One region of the Brucella pseudogrignonensis genome, then DNA from elsewhere that is predicted to be linked to it. Evidence: predicted binding sites of a transcription regulator. Region 1 holds the regulator's gene; the other holds the start of a gene.

Region 1 (6,703 bases):
AGAACGCCTTTAAGGATTTCACGGCCTTCGTCACTGAGAAGGGAAGCTGCTTTTTCATCAAAAGCGAGCGGACGTTTGGCAAAAATAAACTTCGCACCATCTGCGAGCTCGACCAGTGTCTTCGCACGATCTTTCAGACCGGGCATTGCTGTCAGAAGCTGTGCACGTCCCTTTTCGTCAAGCGACGCTTCCAGTTCTTTACCGCCTTCGATTTCCGGCAATACGGCGATCAATGCGTCGAACAAAGCTTTGTCATCGCTGGCGCGCATATAAACGCCGTTGATGGCTTCCAGTTTCTGGAAGTCAAAACGTGCTGCACCCTTGTTGATGTCGGTCACGTCAAACCATTCAACCATCTGCTCGGTCGACATGATTTCATCATCACCGTGGCTCCAGCCAAGGCGGACGAGATAGTTGCGCAGTGCTTCCGGCAGATAGCCCATCGCACGATAGGCATCGACACCAAGTGCACCATGACGCTTCGAAAGCTTGGCACCATCCGCACCATGAATGAGCGGGATATGCGACATCTGCGGGACTTCCCAGCCCATACCGTCGTAAATCACGGTCTGGCGGGCAGCATTTGTCAGGTGATCATCACCGCGGATGATGTGCGTAACGCCCATATCGTGATCGTCAACGACAACCGCGTGCATATAGGTTGGATTGCCATCGGAACGAAGAATGATGAAATCGTCGAGATCCTTGTTCGGAAAGCGGACATCGCCCTGCACAGCATCGCGAACAACGGTTTCGCCATCGCGTGGCGCTTTAATGCGGATAACAGGTTTCACGCCTGCAGGCGCTTCGGATGGATCACGATCGCGCCAGCGGCCATCATAACGTGGCGGACGGCCTTCAGCGCGTGCTTTCTCGCGCATTTCTTCGAGTTCTTCAGGTGTTGCGTAGCAATAATAGGCTTTGCCTTTCGCAACGAGTTCTTCTGCTACTTCCCGGTGACGCGGTGCACGTTCGAACTGTGAAATTGGTTCACCGTCCCAATCGAGGCCAAGCCAGGTCAAGCCATCAAGAATGGCGGCCGTTGCAGCTTCGGAAGAACGCTCACGATCTGTATCTTCGATGCGCAGCAGCATCTTGCCGCCCGTATGCTTTGCATAAAGCCAGTTGAAAAGAGCCGTGCGGGCTCCGCCAATATGCAGATAACCCGTGGGCGAAGGGGCAAAACGGGTGACGACCGGTTTCGACATAACAGCTCCACTGTGTCAAAGCCTCGTTGAGTTGCGGCAGGAAGCCGAGCGCGAGGCAGAATTTTGAATATGTAGCGCCCGTTTTCTCACAGTCCACGGGCGATAAGGATTCTCATTGCGAGAACCCTCTCGATTTTGACTGTGGTTCATGTAGCATAGGCAGCACGGTGTGCAAGCGTTTCCCAATTCTTTCGCACCGTCGGGACGTGCTTCTTTAGATTAAGCGCGGGCACTTTTGCAGTCAGGCGGGGGCATGACGGGCATAAGGGAAAGACAAGAGGTGAGCGAGCGGGCATTTGTCAAAGACATGCCTGAAGGTCTTGCTCGTGCCTTGCTTCCTGAACCGTGGTTACCGAAAGAACGAGCTGATATTCAGCCCGTCGCTTTACCGGAAAGGAAACTGACACCTTCCGAGCGTGCGCGGGAACTGCTGAGTAGTTCACGGCAGCTTTTGATTGCGGCGCTTGATCGTGAAATAGGGCGCGGAATATTTTTTCTTCTTTTTCCCGTTTTTATGGGGTTGGGAGCCGTTGTTTATTTCACGCTTTCTTATGAACCTGAATGGTTGCCCATTCTATCTGTTGTTGTAGCTGTTTGTTTAATACGTTTTTTATTCAGAAAACACTTCCTCGTATCACAAGCAGTGACACTCGTGTTGGCGGTGTTATTGGGAATAGTTGCGGGAAAGTTCGAGACGGAACGACGAAGTACGCAATTGTTAGGCTCTGAGGTTGCAACGCGTATCACTGGCAGAGTTGTTGGCTTAGAGTATCGCGATAATGGCAGTTGGCGTGTGACGCTTGATTTGCTTGAAACGCAACGACCCAAACTTCGCTATGCGCCGCAACGCATCCGGATTACGGCGCGCGATATACCAGCCAAAACAGAAATTGGCAGCGGCTTGACTGGTTTCGCGCGGTTACGTGTGCCCACTGGTCCTGTTCGACCGGGAAACTACGACTTTGCGTTTCACGCCTATTTCGGCGGGATAGGTGCAAATGGCTTTTTCTTGGGCACTCCAAAAATAGCTGATGTGCCTGCACCAAGTGAGGTTTTCGCCAAAATTTCCGGCGCTATCGCTCAATTACGGGTACATGTTTCTGAACGTATCGCTGAAGTGCTTTCAGGCGAGGATGGGAGTGTCGCAGCCGCACTCATCGCTGGAGAACGAGCGGGGATAAGTGAAGAAACAAATGAGGATCTGCGCAAAGCGGGTCTCGCGCATATCTTGTCTATTTCTGGTTTGCACATGGTGTTGGCTGCAGGGGTTGTGATGATGTCGTTGCGATCTTTATTCGCACTCGCACCAGCGTTTAGCGCCAGATATCCGGTCAAAAAAATTGCTGCATGTCTTTCACTTCTAAGTTGCACGTTCTATCTGGCTATGTCCGGTGCTGACGTCGCTGCGCAACGAAGCTATGTGATGATCGTTGTGATGCTTTGTGCATTGCTGGTCGATCGCGTAGCGATCAGTATGCGCAATCTCGCTATCGCCTCAGTGGCAATGATTGCGATTTCCCCGCATGAAATTGTGGGGCCAAGCTTTCAAATGTCGTTCTCAGCCACTGCGGGTCTCATTGCAGCTTTTGCGTGGTGGAGCGATAAGAAATCTCGCAAGCAAACAGCTATTGAAGATCGTCGCGCAAAGCCACGCGGGATTATTTCAAAAATTCTATTACCAACGGTTGCGACGGGCGCTACGTCTATTGTTGCTGGCGTGGCCAGTGGAATTTTCGCAGCCTATCATTTTAACAATACGGCGCCGTTTGGTCTTGTTGGCAACGTATTGGCACTACCCGTTATTTCTATATTGGTTATGCCCTTCGCAGTGCTCAGCTTGTTATTGATGCCGCTGCATCTGGATTGGTTGCCATTGCAGATTATGGGGTTCGGCGTTTTACTGGTCAGACATATTGCAAGTTTTGTCGCCAGCTTTTCGCCTGATGGTAATCCAGGGGTCATGCCAGCTAGCACGCTTGTTCTCTGGACGCTGGCGCTTGTTATAGCGGTTGTGTTTACAACACGAATGCGATGGCTGGCACTCCCCTTCGTAATTATCGGGCTTGCCGTTTTTATAAGAACACCGTTGCCTGATATTCTTGTGAGTGAAGATGCGAAATTCGTCGCTGTGCGTCTTCCAGATGGGAATTTTGCTATTAATCGCAGCAGGCCTCCAAAATTTACCGCGCAGAACTGGCAGACAGCCTATCTGATTAATGAGTTTATTCCGCCGCAGGTGGTAAAAAAACAGCGAATGGTATCAGCTGAAGAAGCCTTTGTTTGCGAAGATGGGGTGTGCGCCATTCCGCTGCGGGACGGTAGAATGCTATCCTACACGGCAGATGAAGAGATGAAAGACGCAGCCTGCAATATTGGCGACATTGTCATTCTCGCTATAGCTGGCAAAGAGTTGAGCTGTAAGCGTTTTAGCGTCCTGATGATCGACCGACAGGAACTAGCCTTAAAAGGTACTCTTGAACTCAGACTAGGGCATAAGCTGCTACGTGTAAGCGCTTCTGCAATCAACTCAGACGAAAACGGTATTGCGCAGGAGAATAAAATTTACCGTTTCGCACTGACCAAAACGACCAACTTAGCCGACTATGCTGATCAGCTGACCTTTTCAGTCGATGCGCCAACGCGCCCGTGGCATTTGCATCGTCTCTATTCGCGAGCGGCGAGGGGACTACCTGATCGCGAATATCAAAAGAGAGCTGGCGCTGAGAAAAGTAGAGCTTATGAAGCGTCGCAAGCCGCAACAGAATTGGCAGAGCCATTATAGCTGACTGTACTGCTTAAAAGGAAACATATTCAGTTGCATGTCTCCTAAAATGCAGTTGCTTTAATAGCGTCGGATGAGGCCAATCAACTTACCTTGTACGCGCACACGATCTGGACCAAAAATCCGCGTTTCATAAGCCGGGTTTGCAGCTTCAAGCGCAATTGATGCACCTTTGCGACGGAAGCGTTTCAGAGTTGCTTCTTCGTCATCGACCAGTGCAACAACAATTTCGCCTGGATTGGCCGTCTCACCGCGCTTAATGATGACGGTGTCACCATCAAAAATTCCTGCCTCGATCATCGAGTCGCCTTTGACTTCGAGCGCATAATGCTCGCCAGCACCGAGCATTTCTGGTGGCAGACTGATCGAATGTGTCTGATTCTGAATTGCTGATATCGGTACACCGGCTGCGATACGTCCCATCATCGGCACGGAAACCGTTGCTGGAGAATCATCATTTGCCGTAACAGGTGCAGGTCGTGACGGAGGAGGCGGTGGTGGCGCTTTGCCAAGGCTACCTTCGATGACGCTTGGAGCGAACTTCTTTTGTGAGTTCAGGCCCGGTGCAATGGAATCAGGTAGGCGAAGAACTTCGAGCGCACGTGCACGATTGGGAAGTCTACGAATAAAACCGCGTTCTTCCAGCGCTGTGATAAGGCGATGAATGCCCGATTTGGAAGCCAAATCGAGAGCTTCTTTCATTTCGTCAAACGACGGAGGGATGCCCGTCTCTTTAAGACGTTCATGAATGAACAGCAGAAGCTCGTGCTGTTTACGGGTCAACATGCGCCATACCCTCCGGACCAGAATCAAATAAAAACAAAACCAGAACGAACACTATATGTTCCAGTCTTGTTCCGCAATGGTTTTAAAATGATTAATGGTTGTGCGGAGGGGGCGTTCTTTACAGCATTAATATCGTACAAGCGTCACCCGTGGAGGCAGCAGGGGCATGCTCATCTCTCATCAGCAATGCCTGAGAGCGAACCAGCGCTGAAAGCATCGATGAGTCTTGAACCGGGAAGGGTGTTGCAATCAGTGTGCCGTCAGATGCCTGAGTGACAGTCGAGCGCACATAGTCGCGCCGGTGGTCATTGGCTTTCATCGCTTCACCAAGTTTGGCTGGGCGAATATCTGCATTTAACTCTGTGCCAGACAGTTTCGCGACGAGGGGGCGCAGAAAAACAAGACTGCATACGAGACTTGAAACCGGGTTACCTGGCAGCCCGATGACGTGAATAGTTTTGCCAGAAGTGGCTTTGCGTCCGTACATTAGCGGCTTACCCGGACGCATGGCGATTTTCCAAAAGTCGAGATCAACGTCGCAATTCTGCAACGCACCGTGAATGTAATCGCGGTCTCCAACGGATGCGCCACCAACCGTCACCAGAATGTCGATACCATCCGAAAAAGCGTCGCTGATTGCTGTTTCTATCTTTGCCGGATTATCAGTGATGATACCTAGATCTTCTGGCTCACCACCTGCACGGCGGACGATTTCGGCAATGCCAACACTGTTGGAAGCGACGATCTGGTCAGGGCCGGGAATTATTCCAGGCAGTACAAGTTCGTCGCCGGTAGCGAGTATCGCGACGCGCGGCTTGCAGAATACTGAAATTGTTGCATTGCCGCTCGCTGCTGCAAGCGAAAGCGCAGGCGCATCAAGAGAACGACCGATTGGCAGTACAACATCGCTGGGAGCGAAATCTAGCCCCGCACGTCGGATATGCCGCCCCTTGTCTAGTCCGTTGAGGATGGTGAGTGTTTCACCCGAGCGTTCCGTATCTTCCTGAATAACGATGCTATCGGCACCTGCGGGCATTGGTGCACCGGTGAAGATGCGTATGGCTTCACCTTGTTTGAGCTCACCATCAAAGCGTTTTCCAGCAACTGATTCGCCAATGACTGTGAATTCGAGAGGATAATTGGTGTTTGGAGGAGCAATTAGCGCATAGCCATCCATAGCCGAGCAATCAAAAGGAGGCTGTTGCAGTTTGGCCTGAACAGGTTCTGCAACGACACGTCCGCCTGCTTCAGAAAGCGAAATTGTCTCTGTACCATGCGGTCGTGCACTATTCAGAATACGCGCAAGTGCTTCATCGACTGGAAACAGGGACATCGGTTTTCCTTTCGTCTGAAAGATCAGGCTTTCCAATCGCCTGACTTGCCGCCACTTTTCGCACAAACGCGGATATCGGTAATTTCCATATGACGATCAACTGCTTTAGCCATGTCATAAATCGTCAGGCAGGTAACAGAAACGGCAGTCAGCGCTTCCATCTCAACGCCAGTACGGCCTTTGAGTTTTGCGGTTGCCGAAACGCGCAAGCCGGGCAGAGCTTGGTCGGGTTCTATTTCGACGGACACTTTGGTCAACATCAGTGGATGACAGAGCGGAATAAGATCAGCGGTCTTTTTCGCCGCCATAATGCCAGCAAGCCGCGCTGTGCCAATGACATCGCCTTTGGCTGCATTGCCTTCCAGAATGAGTGCCAGCGTTTCTGGCTTCATCCTGACTGCGCCTTCGGCGATCGCCACGCGATCCGTTTCGGCCTTGTCGCCGACATCGACCATATGGGCGGAACCTGTCTGGTCGATATGGGTCAGCTTGGCCGTCATGGCTCACACCTTGCCGGTTAGAAGTTCGCGGGTAGCGCTTGCTACGTCATCCTTGCGCATCAGGCTTTCGCCAATCAGGAATGTGCCAATATGG
Region 2 (6,703 bases), 550 kb from region 1:
AGGGTAGCGTCTCCTTCCTCATCACAGGTGATGAAGAAGGCCCGGCAATCAACGGCACCGAAAAGCTGCTGCAATGGGCCAAAGAGCGTGGTGAAACGTGGGATGCTTCGCTTGTTGGCGAGCCAACCAATCCCGATACGCTTGGCGACATGATCAAGATCGGGCGTCGTGGCTCAATCTCCGGCACGATCACCGTTCACGGCGTACAGGGCCATGCCGCCTATCCGCACCTTGCAGAAAATCCAGTGCGTGGCATCACAACCCTTGTCGATAGCCTGCTCTATCCAGCTTTTGATGAAGGCACTGAAGATTTTCAGGCCAGCAATCTGGAAGTCACCACCATCGATGTTGGCAACAAGGCCACCAATGTCATTGCCAACAAGGCGGTAGCCTCCTTCAATATCCGGTTCAACGATACCTGGACAGCAGACAGCCTGAAGGCCGAAATCATTTCGCGTCTTGAAAAGGCTTCACGCAACGACCGCCTTCGTCCGGGCCGCGAGACGCCCATCAATTATGAACTGACATGGCGCGAACATCCAAGCCATGTGTTCCTGACACGCGATGAAAAGCTGATCGGCACACTCACATCTTCTGTAGAGGCTGTCACCGGCAAACGCCCCAAGCTTTCCACATCGGGCGGCACGTCGGATGCGCGTTTCATCAAGGATTACTGCCCGGTGGTGGAGTTCGGCCTTGTCGGGCAGACCATGCATATGGTTGACGAGCGCGTGGCACTTGCCGACCTTGAAGGCCTGACACAGATCTACGAACGCTTCATCGCTGATTTCTTCGGATAAGGGAACGACATGCCCAGTCTGGATGATATTTTCAGATATTTCACGGGCGTCTGGAAGATGATGCTTGGCCGCAAAGATGGCCTTGCATATCTGGACATCTCAGCAGAAGATTTCTGGGCATCGTTTTATGCGATTATCGTGGCCCTGCCGCCGCTTTTTGCGACGTGGGTTGCCTATGCAGCTGACCTGACAGCAGGGCAAGACGAAGCGGGGCTCCGCCTTGCAATCACTATCCGTGCAGCTTTCGTTGATATTGCAGCGTGGATCATACCACTTATCATAATCGGCCTGCTCGCCCACCGCATCGGTATCTCAAAGCGTTACGCGCCTTACGTCATCGCGACCAATTGGGGCAGCGCGTTGCTGGCTTGGCTTTTCGCGCCCATAACATTGATACAACTATTCTTTCCGGGAGCGCTGGATTTTGCGACGTTGTTCGCTTTTGTGCTTTTCGGCATCTCGATTATCCTGAGCTACCGACTGACATTCATCGTGCTGCAACGCGCACATGCCTATGTCGCACCGTTTTATGCCTGTGTGTTTTTCGGCTCACTGTTTATCACAGTGGTCCTGCAACAGCTTTTTGGCATCGGAATTGGCGCGCAGACTTTTTAAAACGGAAACGGATAATCCACACCAACCAGATAAAGACCGTAAGGTGGTGCAACCTGACCGCAAGCTTTTCGATCTTTCGCTTCTAAAGCGGCCTGCAAATCATCAGCCGTCCAACGGCCAACGCCCACTTCCATCAGGCTTCCTGCAAAGGAACGGACCTGATTATGCAGGAACGAGCGCGCTGAAACCCGCATTTCGACATAATCGCCAGTGCGTGTAATATCCAGCCGGTCGAGCGTTTTGATCGGGCTTTTCGCCTGACATTGCGTTGCGCGAAATGTCGTAAAATCATGCTCACCAAGCAAGCGCTTTGCAGCCTCATGCATCGCTTCGTGGTCAAGGCGTTTCTGCACCCACCAAACGCGCTGATAATCAATTGCCAGCGGCGAACGGCGATTGTGAATGCGATAAAGATAATGCCGTCCACGCGCCGAAAACCGTGCGTCGAAAGCATCCGTCGTCTTCTCGACATTGAGAATGCTGATACGTTCATCCGCCATCACCAGATGCGCATTGAGCGCATCGCGCACTTTCGCAGCACCCCAATCTTTTGTCAGATCGACGTGAATGACCTGCGCGCTCGCATGAACGCCTGCATCGGTGCGGCCTGCCGCACTCAACGTCAGATCTTCTCCGCAGAACTTCTTAAACGCCTGCTCAATCGCGTTCTGCACGGCATGGCCATTTTCCTGCCGCTGCCAACCGACATAGGGCGTGCCGTCATATTCGACTGTGATCTTGTAACGAGGCACTGCTCAGAGAACCTTCGTCACAGACGCGCCACGCAGAAACTCCTGCGCGGGCAAAGGTTTACCACCTGAACGTTGTAACGTTACGAGCCGCACAGCCCCCTCGCCGCACGCAATCGTCAGGCGATCATCAAGTATAGTTCCCGGCACGGTTTCCGGAGCGCCGCTTCCCTCGCCCAATGTGGAGCGCTGAAGTTTGACACGTTCAACTGCACCGTTGATTTCCATCTCGCACCAGGCGCCCGGAAATGGTGAGATGCCACGGATCGTATTGTGAACATCCTTCGCAGGCTTCGACCAATCGATACGCGCTTCCGCCTTTTCGATCTTGGCGGCGTAAGTGACACCTTCTTCGTCCTGTGGCTGAAGTGTGAGACTTTCGCGCTCAAGCGCACCCAATGCACGGACCATCAGATCTGCACCGATAAGGCTTAAACGATCATGCAGCTCGCCTGCAGTCATGTCCGGCGTGATCGCAACTTTTTCCGCCATGGCGACAGGACCGGTATCAAGCCCCGCATCCATTTTCATAATCATCATGCCGGTTTCCGTGTCGCCAGACATAATGGCCCGCTGAATGGGAGCCGCCCCGCGCCAGCGCGGAAGAAGCGACGCATGACCGTTATAACATCCAAGGCGCGGCGCATCGAGAATGGCCTGTGGCAGCAGCAGGCCATAGGCCACAACGATTGCCACATCCGCCTCCAGACTCGCAAAAACGTCCTGCTCTTCCGTGCCTTTCAGGCTTTTCGGCGTGAAAACCGGAATGCCGAATTCCTCAGCCTTTTCATGCACAGGCGACTTGGTCACTTCCAATCCGCGACGGCCCGCCGGTCGCGGTGGCTGCGAATAAACCGCTACAACTTCATAGCCCTGTCCGATGATGGCTGTAAGGATTGGCACGGAGAAATCCGGCGTCCCCATAAAGACGATCCGCATCACAAAGCCCTGTTTGACGCACGCTGGCTGGCGAGCTTCTTGAACTTCTTGATGACCATATCGCGCTTGAGCTTAGAGATATGATCGATAAACAGCACACCATTGAGATGGTCGATTTCATGCTGCAGACAGGTCGCCATCAGCCCGTCGGCTTCCATCGACTTTTCCTTGCCGTCCGCATCAAAATAATTGACCTTGATGCTCGCAGGCCGCTCGACCTCGGCATAATAATCCGGGATCGAAAGACAGCCTTCTTCATAAACGCTGCGTTCGTCCGATGAAGCCACGATCTCTGGATTGATGAAGACATGCGGCTCCTTCGGAGCGTCTTCCTTGGCCAGATCAATCACCAGCATCCGCAGAGGTTCGCCCACCTGAATGGCAGCGAGGCCGATGCCCGGCGCGTCATACATCGTGTCGAGCATGTCGCCGGCAAATTTGCGCAATTGATCATCAAAGCGTTCAACTGGCTTGGACAGTTCACGCAGAAGAGGATCCGGAAGGATGATGAGCGGTTTAATAGACATGCGCTTCACGTAATCGCTTGCGCGAGAATCGTCAATTGTAACTTGTAAAACGTTCTTGTTTTGATCTCATCAAGACGACACGAATCAGCTAAGCTTATTCTATGGAAAACCAGAATCTCTTGAACGAACCGCTTTTGCAGCTTGGTGCAACCTCTTTCACGCTGGGAGATATCCTCCTTGCGGGCATTGTCGTGCTGGTCCTGTGCCTCGCCATTTTCCTCATTGCGGCAGCGCGTTCTGCGCGTCTTCGCGCGGTTGCAGAAGCTCAGGCTGAAGACCGTGCACGCGACGCCGAATATCGCATGGCGGAGATTTTGAAAGCACAATCCGAAATGCAGGGTCGGATGCAAACCATGGCGGAAGTCTTTGGTTCACGGCAGGCAGAGCTCAACCAATCGATCCGCGAACGGCTCGACGGTATGACGCATCGCATCGGCCAGACCATGACCGAGCAGACACGCTCCACCCATGAAAACCTCGCAAAGTTGCAGGAGCGCCTTGCGGTCATCGACACAGCGCAGAACAATATCCAGTCGCTTGCCGGTCAGGTCGTGCAGTTGCAGGCGATCCTTGCCAACAAGCAGACGCGCGGAGCCTTTGGCCAGTCGCGCATGGAAGCGATCATTGCCGATGGTCTGCCGCAAGGCGCTTACGAGTTTCAGGCGACACTCTCCAACGGCACGCGCCCCGATTGCCTTGTCAGGATGCCAAACAACGCGCCTTCACTGGTTATCGATGCGAAATTCCCGCTCGAAGCATGGAACTCCATGCGCGAAACCGAAGCGCCGGAAGCACGCAAAACAGCCGTTGCGCAGTTCCGTCGCGATATGGAAGTGCATATCAAGGATGTTTCCGACAAATATCTGATTACAGGCGAAACGCAGGATACGGCTTTCCTGTTTGTACCATCGGAATCTATTTTTGCCGATATTCATGAGCATTTTGAAGCCCTGATCCAGCGCGCGCACCGGGCGCGGATCGTGATTGTCTCGCCATCGCTCCTCATGCTGTCCATTCAAGTCATTCAGGCGATCCTGAAAGATGCACGTATGCGCGAACAGGCGCATGTCATTCAGGGTGAAGTGATCCGTCTGATGGAAGACGTAGGCCGCCTTGATGAGCGTGTGCGTAAGCTGCAAACCCATTTTGTGCAGGCCAACAAGGATATCGACGAAATTCTGGTGTCTTCAAACAAAGTCACCAAGCGCGGTGCGAAGATCGAAGCACTGGAATTTGGCCCGCCACCGGCTGAAGAGCCGCAGCGCCCGGCACGACAGTCCGATAACCCTCCCACCCAAATGCGCCTGCGTGTGGTGGATGAGGATTGAAAGCTACCAAAACAAAGAAGCCCGCAACTTGCGGGCTTTGTCTTATTGAGGTTTTGACGTCTTGTCAGAGTGGCCAAGATCGCGATCAGGCCAGACCAGATCACGCACGCGTTGCTTCAATACCTTGGCTTCCGGAAATCCGCCGTCCCGCTTGCGCTCCCAGATGACTTCATCTTGACCGCCCGACATAGACAGATGGATTTCAAACACGCCACCTGTGCCGGGCCGCAATGCCACCTCGCCCAAGTCCTGCCCGAATGTCTGCAGCAACTCCTGCGCCAGCCACGCCGCCCGCAACATCCAGTTACATTGCGTGCAATAGGTGATGGAAATGCGAGTCAACGCTTTCATCAGATTTATCCCGATTACCATGCAATAGCGACATTGAGACAAAAAAGAGGTGCCCAAAGGCACCTCATCGTATTTTTAATCATCACCCATCTTGAGTGCCTGAATGAAGGCCTCTTGCGGGATTTCCACCTTGCCGAACTGGCGCATGCGCTTCTTGCCTTCCTTCTGCTTGTCCAGAAGTTTGCGCTTACGCGAAATATCGCCGCCGTAACACTTGGCCGTCACGTCCTTGCGCAGCGCCGAAATAGTTTCGCGCGCCACGATACGGCCGCCAATGGCTGCCTGAATAGGAATCTTGAACATATGCTGTGGGATCAGCTCCTTGAGCTTTTCGCACAACGCACGCCCACGCTTTTCTGCAGCCGAGCGGTGAACGAGCATCGAAAGCGCGTCCACTGGCTCTTCGTTGACCAGGATCGACATCTTGACCAGATCGCCCTCTCGATAATCCGAGAGATTATAGTCGAACGAAGCATAACCCTTAGAGATCGATTTCAGACGATCGTAAAAATCGAACACGACTTCGTTGAGCGGCAGATCATAGGTGATCATCGCGCGCGGACCAACATAAGTGAGATCAATCTGCAGGCCGCGACGCTCCTGACAGAGCTTCATGATCGCACCGAGATAATCATCGGGCGTCATGATTGTGGCGCGAATCCACGGCTCTTCAATCGCTTCGATCTTCACAACGTCCGGCATATCCGCCGGGTTGTGCAGTTCTTTCTGCGAACCATCCTGCATGTTCAGGCGATAGACAACCGAAGGTGCCGTCGTGATGAGATCGAGATCGAACTCACGCTCAAGACGTTCCTGAATGATTTCAAGATGCAGAAGCCCCAGGAACCCGCAACGGAAGCCGAAACCAAGCGCCGCAGACGTTTCCATTTCAAACGAAAATGACGCATCGTTGAGACGCAGCTTGCCCATGGCGGCGCGCAGGTCTTCAAAATCTGCCGCATCAACCGGGAAAAGTCCGCAGAACACGACCGGCTGCGCTGGCTTAAAGCCCGTCAAGGCCGCTGCTGTCGGACGGCGGTCTTCGGTGATGGTATCACCGACGCGCGTATCAGCCACTTCCTTAATAGAAGCGGTGATGAAGCCCAGTTCGCCCGGTCCAAGTTCATCCATTTGAACCATTTTCGGCGTAAACACGCCGGTCCGTTCAACAGGATATTTCGCGCCCGTCCCCATCATGCGGATGGTTTGGCCCTTTTTCAGCACACCGTCGATAACGCGGACCAGAACGATAACGCCGAGATAGCTGTCATACCAGCTGTCGACCAGCATGGCCTTCAACGGCGCATTGCGATCACCCTCTTTCGGAGGCGGCAGCTGCTCGACGATCGCTTCGAGAACATCAGCGATGCCAAGGCCAGTCTTGGCCGAGATCA

The links. The regulator LexA, encoded in region 1, represses DNA repair genes until DNA is damaged. The targets are predictions, from matches to a motif close to TGTTCNNNNTGTGTTCNG.
Region 2: a site for LexA is predicted at 3,681-3,698, ahead of def (peptide deformylase). Genes of this name have one in related genera too.

What each region holds. Positions count from the first base shown of each region.
Region 1 is NZ_JAVLAT010000001.1:220,591-227,293, reverse strand. Features, by position in the region: gene gltX (glutamate--tRNA ligase) at 1-1,208, opposite strand, end outside; gene RI570_RS01085 (ComEC/Rec2 family competence protein) at 1,462-3,990, shown strand; gene lexA (transcriptional repressor LexA) at 4,051-4,776, opposite strand; gene glp (gephyrin-like molybdotransferase Glp) at 4,895-6,109, opposite strand; gene moaC (cyclic pyranopterin monophosphate synthase MoaC) at 6,133-6,609, opposite strand; gene trpC (indole-3-glycerol phosphate synthase TrpC) at 6,613-6,703, opposite strand, start outside.
Region 2 is NZ_JAVLAT010000001.1:768,911-775,613, forward strand. Features, by position in the region: gene dapE (succinyl-diaminopimelate desuccinylase) at 1-800, shown strand, start outside; gene RI570_RS03750 (hypothetical protein) at 810-1,415, shown strand; gene truA (tRNA pseudouridine(38-40) synthase TruA) at 1,412-2,167, opposite strand; gene fmt (methionyl-tRNA formyltransferase) at 2,171-3,103, opposite strand; gene def (peptide deformylase) at 3,103-3,630, opposite strand; gene RI570_RS03770 (DNA recombination protein RmuC) at 3,732-4,958, shown strand; gene RI570_RS03775 (SelT/SelW/SelH family protein) at 5,001-5,309, opposite strand; gene lepA (translation elongation factor 4) at 5,385-6,703, opposite strand, start outside.